DNA from 3 places in the Planococcus notacanthi genome. Region 3 is predicted to be linked to each of the others. Evidence: riboswitches for the same ligand, from Rfam matches in the RefSeq annotation. Region 3 holds a riboswitch; each other region holds the start of a gene.
What was found. Region 3 has a riboswitch for lysine ahead of dapA (4-hydroxy-tetrahydrodipicolinate synthase). Riboswitches for the same ligand answer to the same signal wherever they lie in the genome.

Region 1 (7,351 bases), on a different contig from region 3:
GTAGTATGCACCTTGCTGATAGACGATAGAAGCCGCTGAACCTGTATTGATGACAGAGTTCGTCGATTTCCCGAAAATGATCCCCGGTCCGCCAGTTGCCATGATGATAGCATCTGCACGGAACGATTTGATTTCCATAGTCGTCATATTTTGAGCTGTGATCCCTTTGCCGACGCCTTGCTCGTCAAGAACAAGACCCAGGAATTCCCAGCCTTCGTATTTCGTGATCAGTCCGCTCACTTCGTAGCGGCGAACTTGCTCGTCCAATGCGTATAGCAATTGCTGGCCAGTTGTTGCACCGGCAAATGCTGTTCTGTGGTACATCGTTCCACCAAAGCGGCGGAAGTCCAAAAGGCCTTCCGGCGTACGGTTGAACATAACGCCCATGCGGTCAAACATCCGGATAATTCCAGGTGCTGCATCCGCCATTGCTTTTACGGGACGCTGATTCGCAAGGAAGTCGCCTCCGTATACAGTATCATCAAAGTGAATATCCGGGGAATCCCCTTCACCTTTTGTATTAACCGCTCCGTTGATCCCGCCTTGCGCACATACTGAGTGGGACCGTTTAACGGGAACGATTGAAAATAAATCGACGGAAGAACCTGCTTCTGCAACTTTAATTGCTGCCATTAGGCCAGCTAGGCCGCCACCGACGATCGTAATTTTGCCCTTCGCCATGTTAGTATTCACTCCTCTTTTAGTTCACCAATGATTGAAACATTCTTAAACGAATGCAAACAATGCTCTGATACCAATGATCGATAATACAATAAATACTAGAAGTGTGAAATATGTTGCATTTCGTTGAGATGCTTCGGATTGTGTGATTCCCCATGTAACAAGGAAAGACCAAAGTCCGTTTGATAAATGGAAGACTGCAGCCAAGACACCGACGATGTAGAATGCCAGCATGAACGGGTTGCTTAAAATGTTTTCCATCATGTTGAAATCAGCTGCAGCAGCTGCTCCGATTGCAACTTGGAATCTTGTTTCAAATACGTGCCAAGCGATGAAGACTACAAGGAAGACACCTGTATAGCGCTGTGCAACGAACAGAATGTTGCGCAAATAGCTATAATGGCCAGGATTGTTCTTCGAAGTAAACGCTATGTATAGGCCATAAAACGCATGATACAAGATTGGTAAATAGATGACAAAAATCTCCAGGAAAATGACGAATGGAAGATTAGCCATAAATTCGGATGCTTTATTGAATGACTCCACACCCTGAGTTGCAAAATGGTTGACGATTAAGTGCTGCGTTAAGAATAAACCGATAGGAATGATCCCCAACAATGAGTGCAGCCTGCGCATTAAAAATTCACGATTGTTATCCAAAATTTTACCCCCCTCAAAACATTGATTGGCAGCGTCCAGAGCAAACGAAAAATTGACGAAAGCACCTGAAGCCGCAACACCATCATGATACAAGAATATGACATATTTATTGTACTCCCCCCCTCTGAGAGCGTCAAGGCAACGAATCCCTTTTAAACAGATAGTTATTACATTAAAAAGGGGGACTTCACGCCGCATAAGGGGGAAAACCTATGTGAATGTAACCGTTTTATTAGATTTATGCGAAAAAGCGATTCTCTAATTGAGAATCGCTTTTTCAGCTGTTTCTGCTGTATTCCACTGTTGTCGGGATTATCGCAGCATTGCTATTGAGAATTTGAACATTTTGTGAATATTTTCACGTACACCGTTTTTAATTCAAGATATGTCTTGATGCACCTGAAGTTCTGAAAGTCCATAGGCCTCGTGCAAAGCATTTGCCGATTTCTTCATATCCGTTTCCGGCACTACCACTGAAATTTTGATCTCAGATGTGCTGACCATCTTCACTGGGATGTCTTGACTTCTCAAAATATCAAACATCCGTGCAGCCACCCCTGGATTTGATACCATGCCTGACCCGACAATGGAGACTTTCGATAGGCCGATTTCCACATTCATGGAAAGAAAGCCAATTTCACTTTGAGCTTCAGTCAACACGCGGCGTGTTTCTTCCAAGCTTTCCTGGCTGATGGAAAACGATACCGAAGGAGGAAATTCATCACTGATGCTTTGAACAATAATATCAACGTCGATCTGATTTTCTGCCAACTTGGTAAAAATATTTGCCAGCGATCCGTTAAACGGTTTTTTGTAAATGACAGTTACACGCGCTACCCCAGGTTCGAACGCTACACCTCTGACGATTAAGTTTTTTTCCACAGTGATCACCTCTTGTATGATTGTGCCAGGCTCGTCTGAATAACTTGCTCTGACCGATAATGGTACGCGATTGTTTTTTGCGAATTCAACTGCACGCGGGTGTAGCACACCTGCTCCCAGATTAGCGAGTTCGAGCATTTCGTCATATGAAATCTGTTCCAGCTTCCGTGCACCTGTTACAAAACGTGGATCGGAAGTGTAGACACCGTCGACATCGGTATAGATTTCGCATTTTTCAGCTCCGAGCGCTGCCGCAAGTGCGACTGCGGTCGTATCGGAACCTCCCCGGCCAAGGGTGGTGATGTTACCGATTTTATCTACCCCTTGGAATCCAGCCACTACACATAAATAACCATTGTCAAGCACGCGTTCAAGCCGTTCCGTGTGAATTTGTTCAATCCGGGCATTTCGCGGAACAGACTCTGTTTCAATTCCGGCTTGCCACCCCGTAAACGATAGCGCTTCATGGCCAAGCTTCTTAAAGGCCATAGCCAGTAACGAGATGGTAATCTGCTCGCCTGTAGCCAATAGCATATCCATTTCCCGTTTCGGCGGCTCAGCTGAGATTTCCCCTGCTAACCCAAGCAGCGTATCTGTTGTCTTGCCCATTGCCGAAACCACAATGACTACGCGTTTTCCTTTTTCTTTTTCTCGAATGGCTCTTTCTGCCACTCCAATGATTTTCTCAGGTGTAGCAACAGACGTGCCTCCAAATTTCATGACGATCGTTTCCATTCCATCCACTCCCACATTTAGTATGTGGCCCTCAACATGCCTAGCCAGGAAACAGCATAACTCCCGGGCAAAGACACAAAAAGAGGCAGCTCACCGCAACCGCGGCAAACTACCTCTTTTATCATGTACGAAAAACGTCCATGTGAGATAGCCCTCCAGAGATTGACTCTGACAGCTCTGCACTTCTTAAATGCAGAACCAGCATGCGAAACAGCAGTAAATACGCACACTTCGGCGACCGCCCCTTTCAACATTCTTCACGGATTCTGCAAATCTCCAAATGCTTACTATTGACGTTCGCGCCTCTATCATCACTTTTCCAAGTGATTCAATTATGGTCTTACGATAACATGTTATGAATCGCTTGGCAATGTCTCCTCAGCAAAATGCTGATTGATGGATGTCGCCAAAGCTAACGGGATTCCCGCTTGTTGAATATCTTCTATAGAAGCTTCTTTTATTTTTTTGACGGAACCGAAATGCTTCAGCAATTGCTGTTTGCGTTTCGGGCCAACTCCTTCAAGGCCATCCAAAGCGGACTGGATCGAATTCTTGCCGCGCAGCTGCCGGTGGAACGTGATAACGAAACGGTGGACTTCATCTTGAATGCGCTGCATCAAGTAAAATGCTTCGCTGGTCCGTTTCAACGGAACCACTTCAGGAGGTGAACCATAGAGCAATTGGGACGTTTGGTGCTTGGCGTCTTTTGCCAAACCGGCAATCGGAATCGACAAGCCGAGTTCATCTTCCAGAATTTCACGGGCTGATTCCATTTGTCCCTTGCCGCCATCAATGACAATCAAATCCGGCAAAGGCAATCCATCTTTCAAGACCCGTGAATAGCGCCGGCGGATCACTTCACGCATCGCTGCATAATCATCGGGCTTGGAAGCGTTTCGCGTTTTGTATTTCCGGTAATCTTTTTTAGAAGGCTTGCCGTCAATGAACGTAATCATTGCAGACACCGCATCGGCACCTTGAATATGCGAGTTGTCGAACGCTTCGATGCGCAAAGGCGTTTCAATGTTCATTGCTTCACCTAAATCTACGCATGCACCGACTGTCCGTTCTTCCTGGCGCTCCAATAGCTGAAATTTCTCTTTAATGGCAATCTCGGCATTTTTCTTCGCCAACGCCACCAAATCTTTTTTCTTGCCGCGCTGCGGAACGAGCACCCGGACTCCGAGCCATTCTTTCAGCATATCCGGATCGTCCGCTTCCGGAAGCAGAATTTCATTGGGCTTAACATGGTTCGGTTTTTCGTAAAACTGGCCAAGATAAGTCAAAAATTCTTCTTCCGGGTCCCGGTAAAGCGGGAAAAGCGAAACATCCCGTTCAATCAATTTGCCTTGGCGCACAAAAAAGACCTGCACACACATCCAGCCTTTATCGACCGCATAAGCAAATACATCGCGATTGGTGAAATCATTCATCGCCATTTTCTGTTTTTCCATAACGGTTTCAATCATCGAAATTTGGTCACGGTATTCCTTGGCCCGCTCAAATTCCAGATTTTCTGCCGCTTCAGACATTTTCTCGACCAATTCCTGTTTGACTTCACGAAAACCGCCATTTAGAAATTTGCTGATGCCGTCGATCATTTCCTGATAGGTTTCTTTTTCTACTGGCTTGACGCATGGCGCAAGACATTGCCCCAAATGATAATACAAACAAACCCGGTCCGGCATGGTATGGCATTTCCGCAATGGGTACAGGCGGTCCAGCAACTTTTTCGTCTCTGCCGCGGCATAAGCATTCGGATACGGACCGAAATACTTGCCTTTGTCTTTTTTGACATGTCTGGTCGTGATCAGCTTCGGATGGCGCTCACCGGTAATCTTTAAATACGGATAGCTTTTGTCATCTTTCAGCATGATGTTGTATTTCGGATCGTATTTCTTGATCAAATTCAATTCAAGAATCAGCGCTTCCTTATCGGAAGATGTCACGATGTATTCGAAATCCTCGATTTCATTGACCAAACGCTGGGTTTTTGCATCGTGGCTTCCCGTAAAGTAGGAGCGCACGCGATTTTTAAGAACTTTCGCCTTGCCGACATAAATGACGGTATTCTGGCGGTCCTTCATCAAATAACAGCCTGGTTGATCAGGCAATATTGCTAATTTATGCTGAATCAATTCGTTAGCCATCTTTTATCTCACCCTATTAAAAAACCGGGCACCATCACTGGACCCGGTTAAGAATTATGCGTGTTTTTCAACCAATTCAGCCAATGCTTCTTTTGGTCTGAAACCAACTACTTTATCTACTGTCTCTCCGTCTTTCATCAATAGCAAAGTCGGAATTGACATGATGCCGTAGTTTCCAGCTGTTTCCTGGTTTTGATCCACATCAACTTTTACGATTTTAACTTTATCGCTCATTTCAGCGTCTAACTCTTCCAGCACTGGAGCAATCATTTTACATGGTCCGCACCAAGTTGCCCAAAAATCTACTAAAACGAGTCCTTCTGATACTTCTTGTGAAAAGTTCTGATCTGTACCGTGTACGATTGCCATGAATAATTCCTCCTTATGATTAAAACCAAACTATATACAGAGTATAGCATGCGTTAAAAACAACAGCTATTTATTTGCCTACTCTTCCATTACCCGTCAATTGGGTGCGTTAAACAGAAAATGGCGGCGAGTCTTGTAGACCCGCCGCCATCCAAAATTACATTACTTTCTTGAATTCTTCTGTCAGCATCGGGATGACTTCAAACAAGTCTCCGACAATGCCGTAATCTGCTACTTTGAAAATATTCGCTTCTGGATCTTTGTTGATCGCCACGATCACTTTCGAGTTGGACATACCCGCCATGTGCTGAATCGCTCCGGAAATGCCGGCTGCAATATACAGGTCCGGTGTAACCACTTTCCCTGTCTGTCCGATTTGAAGCGAGTAATCGCAATAATCTGCGTCACATGCGCCACGGGACGCGCCAACAGCGCCGCCTAGAAGATTCGCCAATTCCTGCAATGGCTCAAATCCTTCAGCACTCTTCACGCCACGGCCACCGGCGATGATGACTTTCGCTTCCGAAAGATCGACACCTTCAGAAGATTTGCGGACAACGTTTTTAATGATGGTGCGAAGGTTCGTGATATCTACAGACAATGAACTAACTTCGCCTGTACGCTCCTGGCGTTCAAGTGGTGCAATGTTGTTCGAACGCACTGTGATAAAGTCGATGCCTTCTTTCAGCTTCACTTTTTCAAATGCTTTACCAGAGAAGATCGGGCGGATAAAGACAGCTTCATCGCCTTCGCCTTCAATATCCGTTACGTCCGAAATCAATCCAGCCTGCAACTTGGAAGCGATTTTCGGTGCCAGGTCTTTTCCGACTGCTGTGTGGCCAAAGACAAGGCCTTCCGGATTTTCCTGCTCAACGACTGCCATAAATGCTTGGCCATAGCCGTCAGATGTGTATGACTTCAAGTGCGGGTGTTCTACCGTTACGACACGGTCTGCTCCGTATGCAATCAATTCAGCACCAAAATCAGCAACCGAATCCCCAATCAGAACGCCTACTACTTCTCCGCCGCCAGAAATTTTCTTGGCAGCCGCAATTGCTTCAAATGAGACATTACGCAAAGCGCCTTCACGCGTTTCGCCCAAAACTAATACTTTTTTCGCCATAGTCCGTTTACCCCCTAAGTAGATGTGAAAATTATATGGAACCATTACTTGCTGTCAGTCGAATGGGAAGTAGCCTATTCTTCGGGATGCAATCCACTCTGGCTGTGCGGCTGAAAACATGCCGCTTCGCCAGATCGTCTTACCCCTGTCAGAGCTGAATGGGCACCTTCGCTTTCTTTGTCCAGACTCCGGTACCCAACTTTTTGGGTCATAAGCCAACCCAACTGTGCGGCAAAGAGCGCCACTTCGCTGGTTTGTCTTATGCCCGTCAGAGCTGAACGGGCACCTTCGCTTTTCTTTGTCCAGACCCCGGCACCCAACTCTTTGGGTCATAAGCCAGCCCAGCTGTGCGGCAAAGAGCGCCACTTCGCTGGTCTGTCTTATGCCCGTCAGAGCTGAACGGGCACCTTCGCTTTTCTTTGATTAAATAACTTTTGCTTCGTTGCGCAATAGTCCGACCAATTCTGTCACTTGGTTGGAAATGTCGCCTTCCAGAATACGGCCAGCCGCTTTTTTCGGCGGCAAGTAGATTTCAATCGTTTCAGTTTTAGCTTCTACATCGTCTTCTTCGATATCCAAATCATCCAATTCCAATTCTTCAAGCGGCTTTTTCTTCGCTTTCATGATACCCGGAAGTGATGGATAGCGAGGCTCGTTCAGCCCTTGCTGAGCAGTAACTAGAAGCGGTAAAGATGTTTCCAATTCTTCCGCATCCCCTTCAATGTCGCGGACGATGGTAACTGTTTCGCCT
Region 2 (7,351 bases), on a different contig from region 3:
TCCACACCAATGCCAATGGAATGAATACACCCCAGACAATTCCGCCGGTCTGTCCCGGTTGAACTGTCAGCTGTAAAAAATCATTGAACAGGAAATCTTGTGTATCCGTACCCCATGCCTGATTGAAAGAAAATATAGTATAGCGCATTGCCCAGGCGATGATTACAGCATAATATACAGATATGATAAAGGACACAAAGACAGCCCACCATCCCATCCATTCCAACTTCTTGCCGCCCATTCTAAAGAATGACAACGGTGCTGACCCGCGATACTTATGGCCAATGGTAAATTCAAGTATAAGAATCGGTATCCCTGCAGTCAACAATGCAAATAGATACGGTATGAAAAATGCACCCCCGCCATTTTCATACGCAACATACGGAAAACGCCATATGTTCCCAAGACCTACTGCAGAGCCGACGGCAGCCATGATAAAGCCGGCACGTGTACCCCATTGCGAACGTTCCATCTCTCTTCCCCCTTTGTTTTCTCCCATTTTATTTACATAAAAATAGGAATTTTGATTATTTTCAGATTATTAGTTAATCTAGAAATAGTATACCGAGAGGCTCCTTTAATGTAAAGATGAAATCAAAATATTTTCTAAAAAAACTATTGCAGCAAAAGTAAAAAGGCAGAGAATAAGCTTCTCTGCCTTCTTTTACTTAAGCATTTTGTTGTTTTTCAATAATAGTTGTCCGTCGTGACCAGACAATGAATAACACTGCCAGCACCAAAGCCACTGTTCCTAATGACAGCAGCAAAGAACCGGTCAAACCTATGACAATATACCCTATTGCAGCAATGACTGCAGCTGTTAATGCATACGGTATCTGCGTTAAGACATGGTCCATGTGATTGCTCCCCGCTCCAGTTGAAGACAAAATCGTCGTATCGGAAATAGGTGAACAATGATCTCCAAACACAGCTCCCGCCAAGACTGCGGATAGCGCCGGCAGCAGCAGCGAAGGTTCCGCTTCAATCATAATGGTTCCAGCAATCGGCAACAGGATGCCGAATGAACCCCATGAAGTTCCTGTTGAGAAAGCCATGATTCCTGCGAGAACAAATAATAAGACTGGGAGAATTGAAGTTGGAATATTGCCATCAGAAACCACACCCGCTAGATAAGCGCCAGTTTCAAGAGAACCGATCAAAGAAGTCAAAGACCAGGCAAAGACTAAAATGAGTACGGCTCCTATCATTGATTTAAGGCCAGCCCAGATGCCTTTTCCAATCCATCCAACAGTAGCTGTTTCGTTCTTTTTCATCTGCAGAACATATAGAATGATCGACGTCAATGCACCCAAAATTCCGCCTGCTAACAGGGAAGCGGGAACATCGGTATTTTCAAAAATCAACCAAATATCGAAAACATGTCCAGCATTCTGATAACCCGTCCAGATCATCGCGCCTACAGTACCGACAATCAACAATAGAATTGGAAGCAATAGGTCTCTTACATGTCCATAAGAATGCGAAGGGAACTCTTCTTTCATTTCACCCGGTATGGTTTTCTTAGGGTCAAAAAGCTGTCCCTTTGTAATTGCCAGCACTTCGTGTTTCTTCATTTCCCCGAAATCCACATCCCGGATAGCTACAAAGAAAACAATCGCCAACGAAGCAACTACATAGAAATTCATCGGTGCCATCCACAGGAAGGCTTCTAAAGCGGAATATTCCACAAAAGTCTGGCCAGCCAAGATCGTAGCAACAATCCCTATGATTGCAGCTCCCCAACTTGAAACTGGCGAGATTACACAAACTGGCGCTGCAGTCGAATCGATGAAATAGGCAAGTTTCGCACGTGAAACTTTGTAGCGGTCGGTGATTGGGCGTGCAACCTGTCCGACAGCCAAAGCATTGAAATAATCATCGATAAAGATGACGATGCCTAAAACCACTGTAAGGACTTTTGCGCCTCTTCTTGACTTGATGCGTGTCGAAGCCCACTCAGCAAAGGCATGGCTGCCGCCGGATAAGCTGACGAATGCGGTGATGATGCCAAGCAATAAAAGAAAAAGAATGATAAAGACATTATAAGCGTTAAAGCCTTCGTCCCAAAAAATGATCGTAAATGATTTGACAAGCTCCTGTAAAGCATCAATTGGTGCAAACCAAGTCAAAATTACGGCTGCCGCGACAATACCTGTCCCCAGTGACAACAGGACACGGCGTGTCAATAACACCATAACGATTGCAATAATCGGCGGCAAAATCGAAAAAATCGTATTCTCCATGAAAACTCCTCCTTATTTTTTGATGGGTGAAAAATGAGACAAAAAAGGCCGACCTCTCCAGTTGGATCAGTCAGCCTTCTACAATTCGTCTGTGCGATACACATCAAACAACCCTGTAGCCCTCCATTTACGCTTCCGCCTAAATGACAGTATCATTCTTGTTCAGAATGATCCCAATCCAATTTCCGGAGACCCCAGAAAATCGATTTCGGCAAAACTTCCTTTCAGATGCGGTCAACGCGGTCAAACTCGCACATCCTACTGATCAGCTCTGCAGCCTCTACCCACCAATATATATTTCTTTGTTAGCATAGCCCAAAATACTGACAAAATCAAATGCCTTTTTAGTCTGAACATTCCTTCTACTTAAGGGCTTTGCTGTGAAAATACTGACTGAAAACATCCCGCAGGAACTCAGGCATGAAATACGTTTTAGGCGCTCTCTTTAAACTCGGGAAAAAATAACCGAATGTCAACATATCCAACGTCACCAGTTTATAGATTTGGTCATGCATCGCCAGCTGTCCATTGATATAAAAATGGTGATCAGTTATCTCCATATTCATATGAAGCATCTTCCCAAAAACCACACCACGGAATCCCATTCCTTTTAATTCAAGCTGTGGCCATTCCGCATTCAGCGATTGCAGGTAGATTTCTTTCAACTCCGCTCCACTCAGTTCGACAAGACACGGATTGATCGGATGTGGCAGCATTTTATGGAAATCATAGCGAGTCAGAGCACCTTTCGGCATATCTTGCATAAAAATTCCAGCATTAAAAAGCGCACAGTCTGCTTCCGTAAATTCGATCAATGCCTGTCCGAATAATAGACCCATCTCGGAGTCTTTAAACCACTCTGCTTTTAAGCTTTTCGTGCTGTGGAAGACCAGTTCCCCCAATTGCAGTTTTCCCTGCTCGACCAGGAATTCATCAAATCCTTCCTCCACTTTTCTTAGTTGGGAAGTCTCGATCAGTTGTGCAGAAGATTTCTCAAACTGCTCCTCTACAGTGACATGGCCGATATAAAAACCAAACTTACCAGCAGCCCCCATCAGCGTATTTCCTTGCCACTTCCCGTCATGAAAAATATGATGGGTATGAGCACCTAAAATAAGGTGGATCTGTGGACAAAGCTCGGCTAATAATTCATCTTCCTTAACACCAAGATGAGACAGGCAGACGATTAGATCCACTTCGTTTTCAATTTCCTTTACTGCTTCTATAATCGATTGTTTTGCATCGGTGATCTTCCAGCCAAGTTTCTGATAAAAGGGGGTGAATTCTGCAGTCGCTCCCACCAGTCCGATGCGTGTGCCATTTTTTGTATGAATAACGTGGAAAGGCTTTGCCCAATCCGGCCGGCGCCCTTGCAAGTCAAATAAATTCGATACCACTACCTCAAAATCCGCTTCAACATATAAATTATTGAGTTCGTCCTTGGACAAGGTGATGCCTTCATTATTGCCGATAGTAACGGCATCGTAATGCACTTCGTTAAGCAAAAGCACATTACCCTGGCCAGCTGTTCCTTCCGTATACGGATGCGAGCGATCAACGTGGTCACCAATATCCAGAATCAAACAAACATCGCCAGCCTCTTCATGCCAGCTTTTCCGCTCAGCGAGAAAAGACTTGATGCGCGGCCAATTCTTGAAATGGCTATGCAAATCATTGGTATGGTAAATATGAATGGTTTCGCTCATGAAAACACCTCTTTAAGAACTAAATATTCCTTCGTAAATCGATCGAAGCCCCAGAACCAGGAGCACTAGACGTAAAATAATGACCAACGTTTCGGAGTTAAGGTGTTTGTTTAGCCGAGCTCCGAGTTTCGCACCAATGTATGCACCTGGGACTACTGCCGCTGTGTAGATCCATGGCACATGCCCCAATGAGATGTGAGTGATGGAATTGATGATGGCTGATAAAAAGACCATGAACATCGATGTTCCGATCGCCACATGAGGCGGAAACAAAAACAATAGAATCATGGCAGGGACAATGATGGATCCTCCACCGATTCCGAAAAGCCCTGAAGCAAACCCCACAAAAAAGGTCAGCAGCAAAGCAAACCAAATAGGGTAACCATATATATATTCTTTCTGCTGCTTATCTATAAAAGTCGTCTGGCGGCCGTTATCAACAAACCAATGGACTTCCTTTAAATGATCTCTAATCAATAAAAGCAAAGAGAGCAGGACCAAAAGAATGCCGAAATAAAGATTGAATGAAGGAAGATCCAGGTTTTTATTGACAAAAGCACCGATTACCGTTCCCGGCGCACTGCCCGCAAAGAAAATGATACCACTTTTGTAATCGACCGTTCCGACTTTCATATAAGCCAAGGTTGAAGACAGACCAGTGAAAATCATCATAATAACGGATAAGCCAACAATTTGTTGAGGAGATAATTCAGGGAAAAAAGCAAAGCCTGTTCCAAGAAATAATAGTGCCGGAACCAGAATGACGCCTCCCCCTAAACCAATCAAAGCGCCTACGATACCGGAAACGATTCCGACAAGCGCCATGACGATAAAAACCATCAAAATTCACCTTCAAACAGATCCATTTGTTTCGGCGAAAGGCCTTCAAATGCCAAACCATTCATTTCCTGAAACTGTTTGGCGTCGCCTGCCGCATGACCTCCCGAATTATTATTGAAGATGACATAAACATTTTCTGTGGTGTCGGATAAAGCCTTTACGGCGCGGCTTATTTCTTCTAATTCTTTTTGATTGTAATCATAGAGATAGCGTACTTCACGCCATTTTTGGCCGTGCCCCGGATTGAGCCAGCCGTGCACATTACGGCCGTGAAGACGCAGCAAGACTTTGTCTTGACGTGTAGACACTGGAACAAGGGGAATGGAACCATCCCCTGCCTGTGGTTCATCACAGACTGAATGGATCAGATGGTTTTCTCGCAGAAACTCCAATGTCTTTTCGCTCATCCCTTCAGCATACCAGGATTGGTGGCGGAACTCGATAGCCATATCAAATTCCTTCAGTCGCTCCGTTATTTCACGAAGCTGGTCGACATTTTCTTTTTGGCAGTCAAACCATGGCGGAAACTGCAACAGCACCATCGCCAGTTTACCGGCTTCTTTCAATGGACGAATGGATTTGCTGAATGCATCAAACATCTCATCGCGCGTTTCAAATGGATTCTCTCCCCGCTGGTGGCCGGTCATGCCCTGATAAGCTTTTACCACAAACTGAAATTGATCAGGAGTTTCCTCAATCCACTTGCGGATATTCCGCTCGGGCTGTACAGCATAGAAAGAGGAATCCAATTCAACGATTGGAAAATGTGCACTGTAATCAATCAATTTTTCTGTTTTCTTTGAGCCTGGGCTATAGACATCCGGATGGTCTCCCCAACCCGTCAAACCTACATAGATCATTGTCCCGCCTCCATTTTTTCGTTATTATTTTATGATAGCATAGAAAAAAACCAGCGTCTTTATAATAGATTTCTGCCGATAGATTAAGCAGAACTGAGGGAATCTATTCTTATTATTCAGTTCCCTGCTTTTGGGTATGCTACACTTTCACAAAAGACTTGGGAGGTTGATTTGATGGAAAAACAGCCTTGGGACTCCAAAGGAATTATAAATAAGTTCGAAGCTCACCGCAACATGGAAATGGCCGCACCAATGGCTGCTTATATGCGCAATCAATTTGCTTTTTTAGGCATTAAAACACCTTTGCGAAAAGCTTTATTGAATCAGCAGTTCCGCGAATTCCATTTGCCCGAACGCAGGCATTTAACCGAAGAGGTATGGAAACTTTATGAGTTGCCGGAGCGCGAGTACCAATACGCCGCCATTGCTGTGCTTGAAAAAATGAAAACGCAGCTGACTTTGGAGGACCTGCCGTTTTTACAGCAAGTGATTGAAAGCAAATCCTGGTGGGACAGCGTCGACGCCATTGCACCGCGAACTTTGGGGCATGTTATTCAAACAGAACGCGCTGCCGGAACTCTTCATATGCTTAAATGGTCAAAAGCAGAAAATATGTGGACAAACCGCGCTGCCATTCTCCATCAATTAAAATATAAGCAAGATACCGATCCTGCAGCACTCAGCCAAATCATTTTGAAGCACGCTGGTTCTTCTGAATTTTTCATTCAAAAAGCCATTGGTTGGGCATTGCGCGAGTATGCTAAAACAGATTTGGAGTGGGTTCGGACTTTCGTTTTCGAGCACTCCCTAATGCCGCTCAGTAAACGTGAAGCGTTGAAGAATATTAAATACTAAAAGCCTTCGTTTCACAGGAAATCCGTTTCTGCTGTGTCTCTTCTCTTGTTAAAAATCCCATTGGTCATGCAGAAACGCTGTTTTTGTAATGACGGAAAATATCCGAATAAGATAACTGGGCAAAAGGCTTTGCCGCTTTCTGGTCGTTCGTCGGAATTGGCAATCGTTCATATGGATTTTCCATCGTTGTGCCAAAGTTTCTGATAGAACACGAGCTGTAGTGCGGTCCAAAAAAGTTGGCAATGGCTTTCGGCAATCCGAAAAAACCCGGCACCAATGCGCCGGGTTTTTTCCTATTCACTATTTTCATCGGTTAAGAAGTTTTATCTTAATGACTTAAAATAATCCGCCTAGCCCTTTTCCGCCAATTACGGATTTAGCCGATTCGAAAAGCTCTTTCTTTTCATTTTCATCGATTTTCCCGTCTTCATATGCTTGTTTGGCTTGTTCCATGACTTCTTTCGCCTGTCCTAAATCTGCATTGCTCAGTTTTTCTTTCAATGCATCGAATGTTTGACTCATGTCCTACATTCCTCCTTTTAAATTTAAGCTCTTAGTTCCTATACCCATTCTGTAGACCCTAAAACTGAAGAATCCAGCAATCGCCTCTTATTCCCCTGAAAGAAATAAAAATAACCCTTGGCATGAACAATGTCATGCCAAGGGTTTTGGATTAATCTATTAACCGATCGAGCCTTCCATTTCGAACTTGATCAAACGGTTCATTTCAACCGCATATTCCATTGGAAGTTCTTTCGTGAATGGTTCGATAAAGCCCATTACGATCATTTCTGTTGCTTCCTGTTCAGAAACGCCACGGCTCATCAAGTAGAACAATTGCTCTTCA
Region 3 (7,351 bases):
TCTGCAGGAAAACGGTGTAGGAAATGGCCTGTTCCCCTTCAAATGTAACGATATCGGTAGTTTCCTGATCCACTAATTCAATCGCCGCAACATCAGCCAAAGGGACGGCGGCGGCACCCACCTGCAGCTGCTCCAGCTTTTCGATGCCTTCGCTTCGCTGCACAGTCAAGCTGACCTGTTCGTTGCCATTGTCATGTGTACCGAGCGACAGCGGCTGGTTCGCCTGCTGAAGCGATTCGAGTACTTCAAATGGCTGAAGATTGTTGGCAGCCAGTTCTTCGCTGTTCAGTTCAACAAGAACCTGTTGCGTGTCCAGGCCTTTCACTGTGGTTCCAGCAACTCCAGAGACAGCCTCCACTCTTTCCGATAAATCGGATAAAGCATTGTCCATATCAGCCAACTCTTCTTCATCCCCGTAGAACATATACGACACCAACGGGAAAGTCAGGTCCAATTTCTCAACCGATGTCTCCTGAGCGGTATCAGGGAATCCCGCTGTTGCATTGCTCGCCTGCTGCTGAATGCTGTTGATCAGCTCATCGGGATTCTCACCATCCTCCAATTCCAAGGTGATGATAGAAGCGGAATTCGAAGAAACAGACTGCATCGATGTAATGCCATCCACTTTCTGAATTTCACGCTCCAGTGGATTGGTTATCGATGTCTCCACTTCCTCAGGCCCCGCACCCGGCAGAATCGTGGAAACCAGAACCAAGCTAGGCGGTGTTTCCGGAATTTCACGTTGCGGCAAAGTCAGAAACGTATATGCTCCTATAATGGAGAAAATCAAAATCAAAAAAATAAAAAGTTTGCTGCGTTCTAAAATATAGTTCATCAGCCAGGCTCCTCTGCGTTTTGTATAACTATTGTATAACTATGTATTTGAAAAGACCAGTAAAAAGCATAGAAAAACCGGACGAGTTTCCATCCGGTTCTACAAACTTTGTATTTTTTGCTGTTTCATTAAAAAAGCGGCGATCAACAAGACCAGCGGCAGCAAAATACATAAACGGAACCAGATTCCTTCTCCGCCCATAAAAATGAGCAACATGGGTGGAAGCAAGGCAATTCCGCTCCACGCTATGGCTTTCCAAGACTTTTTCCAGAGACCGACAATCACCAGCACAATCGACGCAATGACCAGAGACCACAATACAATCCCAACCAAAAAGAAGCTCACCACAACGCGCCTCCCTATCGTCATCAATCTCTCACTTAATCTATACCCAATTTCTCGAAATAAACATCCATATACAATAAAAAAAGACAGCCATAAAGGCTGTCTGAAAAATTCTACTTATAGATTCTGGAAAAATAACCGGATAACATCAAGTCCACCGATGACATTTCCCGCCGCAGTCCCCAAATTGGTCAGTACAACGACCAGCAGAACCCGCGTGACTTTATTATCCCAAAATCCTTTCAGAGTGAAAACATCTTTGGATAAGGTTTGAAAATCGCCGACATTCGGCCGGCGGACATAAGCTTGAGCTAATCCCGAAAACCAGCCGGCCGCCAGTAGTGGATGGAGTGCGCCAATTGGGCCACCCACAAACGCTGTCAAGATGGCAAATGGGTGTCCAAATGCAGCAGCGGCGCCGATTGCCCCAAGGCATGCCGTCCACAAAATCCAACTGACGGTCTGGTCGATTCCTGCTGCCGGGTTATTCATGAAGGTGATGGCAATCATCGCCACCAGCGCCAACGGAATGGTCCAGCCGATGACTTTTGGCCATTTTGATTTTGGAGGAACTTTCGATAATTCCGCCAAATCGTGTTCATTGTGGACTTCTTTTACAATCCCAGGAATATGGGCAGCACCAAGAACCGCCACAATTTTTTTACCCGGCGCTTCTTTGATCTTCTGCGCCAGATACTGGTCGCGTTCATCGATCAATGGCTCTTTCAGTTTAGGGAAAGACTGGGTGAAATCGTTCATGACTGCATTTAAGGTATCTTGTGACTTCATCTTCTCCAAGTCTTCTTCAGAGATGGTTTCTTTGCTGAAAATGCTGAAGAAAACCGAAGTTAATAGCTGGGCCTTGCCCATGAAGCCGATATTCCCCCAGATGCGTGAAAATGTTACTTGGATATTGCGGTCTGCCAGCACAAGTTCCGCTCCGGCTTCTTTAGCGGAAGCGATCCCCTGGATCATTTCCTGGCCAGGCTTGATGCCGAACTGATCTGCTAGGCGGTTCTGAAACGAGGAAATCGCCAAATTCATCAAGAGCAGACTGGCTTTCTTGTCTTTGATGACTTTGAAGATATCGGTCTCTTTCCACTTGCTGCCTTGCATGACCGATTCATAGCGCTGCGCATCCAATTCGATGCACACCGAATCAGGCTGCTCCGTTTCAATAACTTCTTTCACTTGCTCTGCACTCACTTTCGATACGTGTGCAGTCCCAATCAAAATCAATTCTTTTCCTTCATATTCTATGCGAGTAATATTATCTTGCGTCATGTTGTACTTCCTTTATAGAACTGAATTTCTTTCCATATACAAATGAAAAGACTGTCTATTCTTTATAATGGATTACAATAGCGAAAATATCAATGCCGCACCCTTGGATTTCCACTAAAAGAAGGTCCGGGTCATAAATCAGTGGCATTAAAAGTGTCGCCTTCTTTCAGGTTGCCGGCTTGGAAGCCTTTGTAGAACCAGCGCTTCCGTTGCTCTGAACTCCCATGGGTAAAGCTCTCCGGCACTACATAACCGCGTGAACGCTGCTGAATAGTATCATCCCCCACCGCACTCGCCGCTGTCAGCGCTTCCTCCAAGTCCCCTTCTTCCAAATAGCCCATGCCTTGCGCATGATGCGCCCAGACACCTGACAGATAATCCGCCTGCAACTCCAGGCGAACCTGTAATTTATTGTATTCTTCTTCACTCAATTGATTGCGCAGAGGCTGCACTTCTTCCATAACACCTAGCAAATTCTGGACATGGTGCCCAACTTCATGCGCCACTACATAAGCCATGGCAAAATCACCCGGCGCCTGGAACTGGGTCTGCAATTCATTGTAGAAACTCAAATCAATGTAGAGCTTGTAGTCGCCTGGGCAATAGAACGGTCCGACTGCTGCACCTGCCGTCCCGCAAGCGGATTCAACACTTCCGGTATACAGCACCAATGTCGGTTCCACATATTCCATGCCTTCCTCGGCAAAAACTTCTGTCCAAACTTCTTCGGTATCCGCGAGGACAACTGAAACGAATTCAGCCAATTCCTCTTCTTCCTGTGTTGCTTCATAAGGCTGGTTTGACGTTGTTCCACCTGAGCCTCCCAATTGGTCCAGGATGACACCCGGATCGCCACCTAAAAACGCTACAAGCAGCACAATCAGAATACCGCCGATTCCGCCGCCTGCCACCATTGCACCGCCTTTGCCTCTTCGGTCTTCTACATTTCTACTGGCTTTTCTGCCTTTCCACTCCATAGGACTCCCTCGTTTCAAAATGCTTTTTGTTTACCCATACCCGTTGCAACGCGTGTTCTAATCCACTTCATGCAAACGGTAGATTAAAAAACGTTCCCGGAGATCTTTATCGAAACCAGGCAGCTGAATTTCTTTTGCCAATTCAAAAACGGTACGTGTCTCCAAAAAATCACTGTAATCCTGTGAAGCAAAAAATAAGATCACCTCGATTGTCCTTGGACTTATCTCGGCAGACCGTATGATTTCATTGATAAATGCAATGAATATCTGGACAGAAAATGGATTAAAAAAATAAAATACAGTGTCCCGTGCCGTTATTGGGTAATCCTGTGCAAGGCAGTTATAGAACGTCACCTTCTGCTCAGCGTTTTTATGTTTTTTCACATATTGTCTTTTATTTTCAAGGGCCTTTGCATAAAATACGGGATTCATTTCGATTCCAGCTGTTTCTGATCCGAATACATGATGGGCATAAAAATTCAATCTCCCTTTGCCACAGCCCACATCCACCAGACGGCCACCGGGAGACAGGCTGTAGTTTTCGAACAACCTGTCCAGCAATTTGTAAGGAGTCGGCTCATAACGGTTGTGGTGAAGGGAATCCGTAAAGCCCCGCTGATTTCCACTGGTTGTGATATTCAACCGGCGGTCGTATTCCTGCTCTTTCATCCCAAATCACTCCTTCGGTATAAAATTTTACTCTGATGACCTTGCAATTAATAGTGGAATTTGTTATAGTACAGCTAATTCAATATTTCTTGCTCCAGCTTTTATGGAGTAGGATAGAGGCGCAAAAACCATCAGTACGCAAAACGAGGAGTATGAGCTCCGTTGACGTTTGCCGAAAGGGGGATTTGCCGAAGTGGCGGAAATCTCATGTTTCCGTGCGCTGGGTCTGCATTCAATAAATGCAGGACTGTCATATAGGGAACTATATGGAGGGCTATCTGATGCACAGGAACGATTGGTAAACATTGTTTCTACTGCAGCAACGAGTCCCTCGTTGCTGCTTTTTTGTTTATTCCTGACTAGGCCCCTCACCTCTAAGCTACGACAAAAATTAGAAAAGGGTGTGTTCTTTATGAATTTTGGCCAAGTAATTACAGCAATGGTGACGCCATTCGATCAACATGGAGACATTGATTTTCCGGCAACACAACAATTGATAGAGCATTTGATAGCAAACGGTTCAGACGGCCTGGTCGTCGCAGGGACAACCGGAGAATCTCCGACTTTAACGGCAGAGGAAAAAGTTGAATTGTTCCAGTTTACCGTCCATACAGTAGCCGGACGGATTCCAGTCATTGCAGGAACAGGTTCCAATAATACACGCGCTTCCATCTCCTTGACAAAACAAGCAGAAGAAACGGGCGTTGATGGCATCATGCTGGTCACACCATACTATAACAAACCTTCACAGGAAGGCATGTTCCAGCATTTCCAGGCGATTGCCGCGTCTACAAGCCTGCCGGTCATGCTCTACAATATTCCAGGACGCAGCGTGGTCAATCTATCTCCGGAAACGATCATTCGCCTGTCCAAGATCGACAATATCGTTTCTGTTAAAGAAGCGAGTGGAGACTTGGACGCAGCTGCAGAAATCATCGAAAAAACAGCGGATACATTTTCTGTTTACAGTGGAGACGATAGCTTAACAATTCCAATGCTGTCAATCGGCGGCACCGGCATTGTCTCAGTTTCCGCGCATATCATCGGCAACGATATGCAGGACATGATTACCAGCTTTAAAACAGGAGATGTAAAGACCGCGGCGGCTATCCACCGCAGATTATTGCCGACAATGAAAGCATTGTTCGCTGCGCCAAACCCGTCTCCGGTCAAAGCGGCACTTACGCTGACTGGTGTTCAAGTCGGCGGCGTGCGCTTGCCGATGATTCCATTGACCGAAGAAGAAACCATCACCTTGCGTAAGGCATTGCCTGACGTCCATTCCGAAGCCGTCACTAACTGATACAAGATAAAAAACGCTGAAGCCCAGAGCTTCAGCGTTTTTTCATCAATTGACTTTCATTTGTTCCAAAACCCGCTTCAAGCTGCCGCCGACCTCCAGCACTTTCAAGTCAACTCCGATCTCAGTTAACGTTGTAGCGATTTCGGGACGGATTCCGGTTAAAATCGAGCGGACACCAACCAATTTCAACGACTGGATGATTTTGAAGATTTGTTCAGCTACCATCGCATCCACGCGCACCACTCCTGATAAATCCACAATCAGCACGCTGATTTTCAACTGATTCGCGGCCAACAGTGTTTTCTCCAGAATATAATGGGCGCGGTCAATTTCAATATTCCCCACTAAAGGCAACACTGCGATGTGGTCACTGACCGGCACGACGGGGGCTGAAAGCTCCAGAAATTCCTTCCTGGCTGATTTCAGTTTCCGCTGGTACGATGCTGTATAGGCTTGTGTATATGAGTATGCCGCATGGTCCAACAAGGAATGGAAAAATTCCATGACATCAAAGAGAAGCTGCAGCTCCATCTTTTTGTGGACCGCTTCTGTCTTGATGACGGTTCCGATATGTTTGCGGTAAAGAGACGTTTCCGCCAACGCATCTTCCAGCGATCTTCCGGTTTCAAGAAAGAAGTTTCCCGTCTCTTCTCCCCACTCTTGAATATCTGCATAGACCTTTCGAACGTCGCAGCTATTGCTGATCGACTCTCCGATCAGTTCCACAAAATGGATCCGGGTCTTAGTGACAGTTTCGATAAAGGCTTTGTTCGTTTCAAGCTGTGCTGCCGGAACATTTTTCACCACTTCTTCATAGACCAATTGAGCAATTAATTCCTTATCCTCGCTTACCCGTCCACCCAACAATCGAATATCTTTTTCCATCGGAATCCCCCCAAAGACGAAGACATTTATATATGCCTATTATAGCCTTTGCTCCAAAGAATGTAAGGGTTTTATTTTATTGATTTAGCTGGATGGAAATTGGAGAGCCAAAGCAATTTTTTATTCGTCTCCAACCACACAATTTCTGCCCTTGGCTTTGGCTTTGTAAAGAAATTCGTCCGCCCGTGACAGCAAGCTATCCATTCCTTCTCCAGCCACATAAACCGCAGCACCGATGCTGACAGTGATAGGGACATGCAGCCAGTGGGCTGTTTCCATATGCTTGCATAATGCATTGCCCATGGCCAGGCCGTCCTTCAGTCCAGCGTTTGGCATGACCACCACGAATTCTTCACCGCCGAGCCGAGCCACGATATCAGCGGATCCGGTTTCCGCTTCCAAACGCCAGGCCAGTTCCTGCAAGACCGCGTCGCCCATCTGATGGCCATGTGAATCATTGACCTTCTTGAAATGGTCAATATCTATGACCAACAAGGCCACTTCCCGGCCAGTTTCAGCCTGAAGCAAGAGTTCTTCCAATTGTTCGGTCAGGTAACGGCGATTTTTCAATCCCGTCAACGGATCTGTTGTAGCCAGTTGCTGCAGTTTGAAATTAAGGTCCATCAATTCTTGCTGTTTGCATTCCACTTCATTCATTACTGTTTTCAGCTTTTCGTATGCTTCGGCCGTCTCACGGTTGACCTTTTCAGCATTGCGCTTTGCCAGCAGCAATTCCTTTTCATACTCCCCGCGGACACTCATTTGAATCAATGCACATTCGTAGGAGCCGTCGCGTTCTATCGTATTCATCAAGACAGGCAGGGAACCCGTCTCGCTTTTCAATGTCAAAAACATTTCGTTTACAGTGCCATGCATTTTGATGGAAGGAGTAAAGTAGGTCTGGAAGTAAACCCGTGAAGCGACTGTCAATAAATCATGCATGTGCTTCGGTTGTTGCGCACCTGTCATGAGCTGCAAGGTTTTATTCATTTCCACGATGCGCAATTCATGATCCAATATCAAATATCCACATGGCGCTCGATCAAGCTGCTG

Region 1: it holds a riboswitch for lysine, as region 3 does, so the genes downstream of both, QMA01_RS06670 (aspartate kinase) here and dapA (4-hydroxy-tetrahydrodipicolinate synthase) in region 3, are expected to answer to the same signal.
Region 2: it holds a riboswitch for lysine, as region 3 does, so the genes downstream of both, QMA01_RS16155 (Na+/H+ antiporter NhaC family protein) here and dapA (4-hydroxy-tetrahydrodipicolinate synthase) in region 3, are expected to answer to the same signal.

The regions. Positions count from the first base shown of each region.
Region 1 is NZ_JASDCQ010000001.1:1,358,620-1,365,970, forward strand. It holds gene sdhA (succinate dehydrogenase flavoprotein subunit) at 1-681, opposite strand, end outside; gene QMA01_RS06665 (succinate dehydrogenase cytochrome b558 subunit) at 727-1,341, opposite strand; gene QMA01_RS06670 (aspartate kinase) at 1,720-2,958, opposite strand; lysine riboswitch at 3,099-3,274, opposite strand; gene uvrC (excinuclease ABC subunit UvrC) at 3,312-5,108, opposite strand; gene trxA (thioredoxin) at 5,163-5,477, opposite strand; gene QMA01_RS06685 (electron transfer flavoprotein subunit alpha/FixB family protein) at 5,635-6,600, opposite strand; gene QMA01_RS06690 (electron transfer flavoprotein subunit beta/FixA family protein) at 7,024-7,351, opposite strand, start outside.
Region 2 is NZ_JASDCQ010000005.1:142,620-149,970, reverse strand. It holds gene QMA01_RS16160 (sodium-dependent transporter) at 1-472, opposite strand, end outside; gene QMA01_RS16155 (Na+/H+ antiporter NhaC family protein) at 669-2,243, opposite strand; lysine riboswitch at 2,352-2,534, opposite strand; gene QMA01_RS16150 (bifunctional metallophosphatase/5'-nucleotidase) at 2,606-3,949, opposite strand; gene QMA01_RS16145 (sulfite exporter TauE/SafE family protein) at 3,962-4,789, opposite strand; gene QMA01_RS16140 (DUF72 domain-containing protein) at 4,789-5,649, opposite strand; gene QMA01_RS16135 (DNA alkylation repair protein) at 5,824-6,504, shown strand; gene QMA01_RS16130 (hypothetical protein) at 6,841-7,026, opposite strand; gene sufB (Fe-S cluster assembly protein SufB) at 7,186-7,351, opposite strand, start outside.
Region 3 is NZ_JASDCQ010000002.1:378,158-385,508, reverse strand. It holds gene QMA01_RS09425 (efflux RND transporter permease subunit) at 1-835, opposite strand, end outside; gene QMA01_RS09420 (hypothetical protein) at 935-1,183, opposite strand; gene QMA01_RS09415 (TraB/GumN family protein) at 1,298-2,464, opposite strand; gene ypfJ (KPN_02809 family neutral zinc metallopeptidase) at 2,596-3,441, opposite strand; gene QMA01_RS09405 (SAM-dependent methyltransferase) at 3,499-4,110, opposite strand; lysine riboswitch at 4,217-4,395, shown strand; gene dapA (4-hydroxy-tetrahydrodipicolinate synthase) at 4,523-5,413, shown strand; gene QMA01_RS09395 (STAS domain-containing protein) at 5,459-6,298, opposite strand; gene QMA01_RS09390 (GGDEF domain-containing protein) at 6,419-7,351, opposite strand, start outside.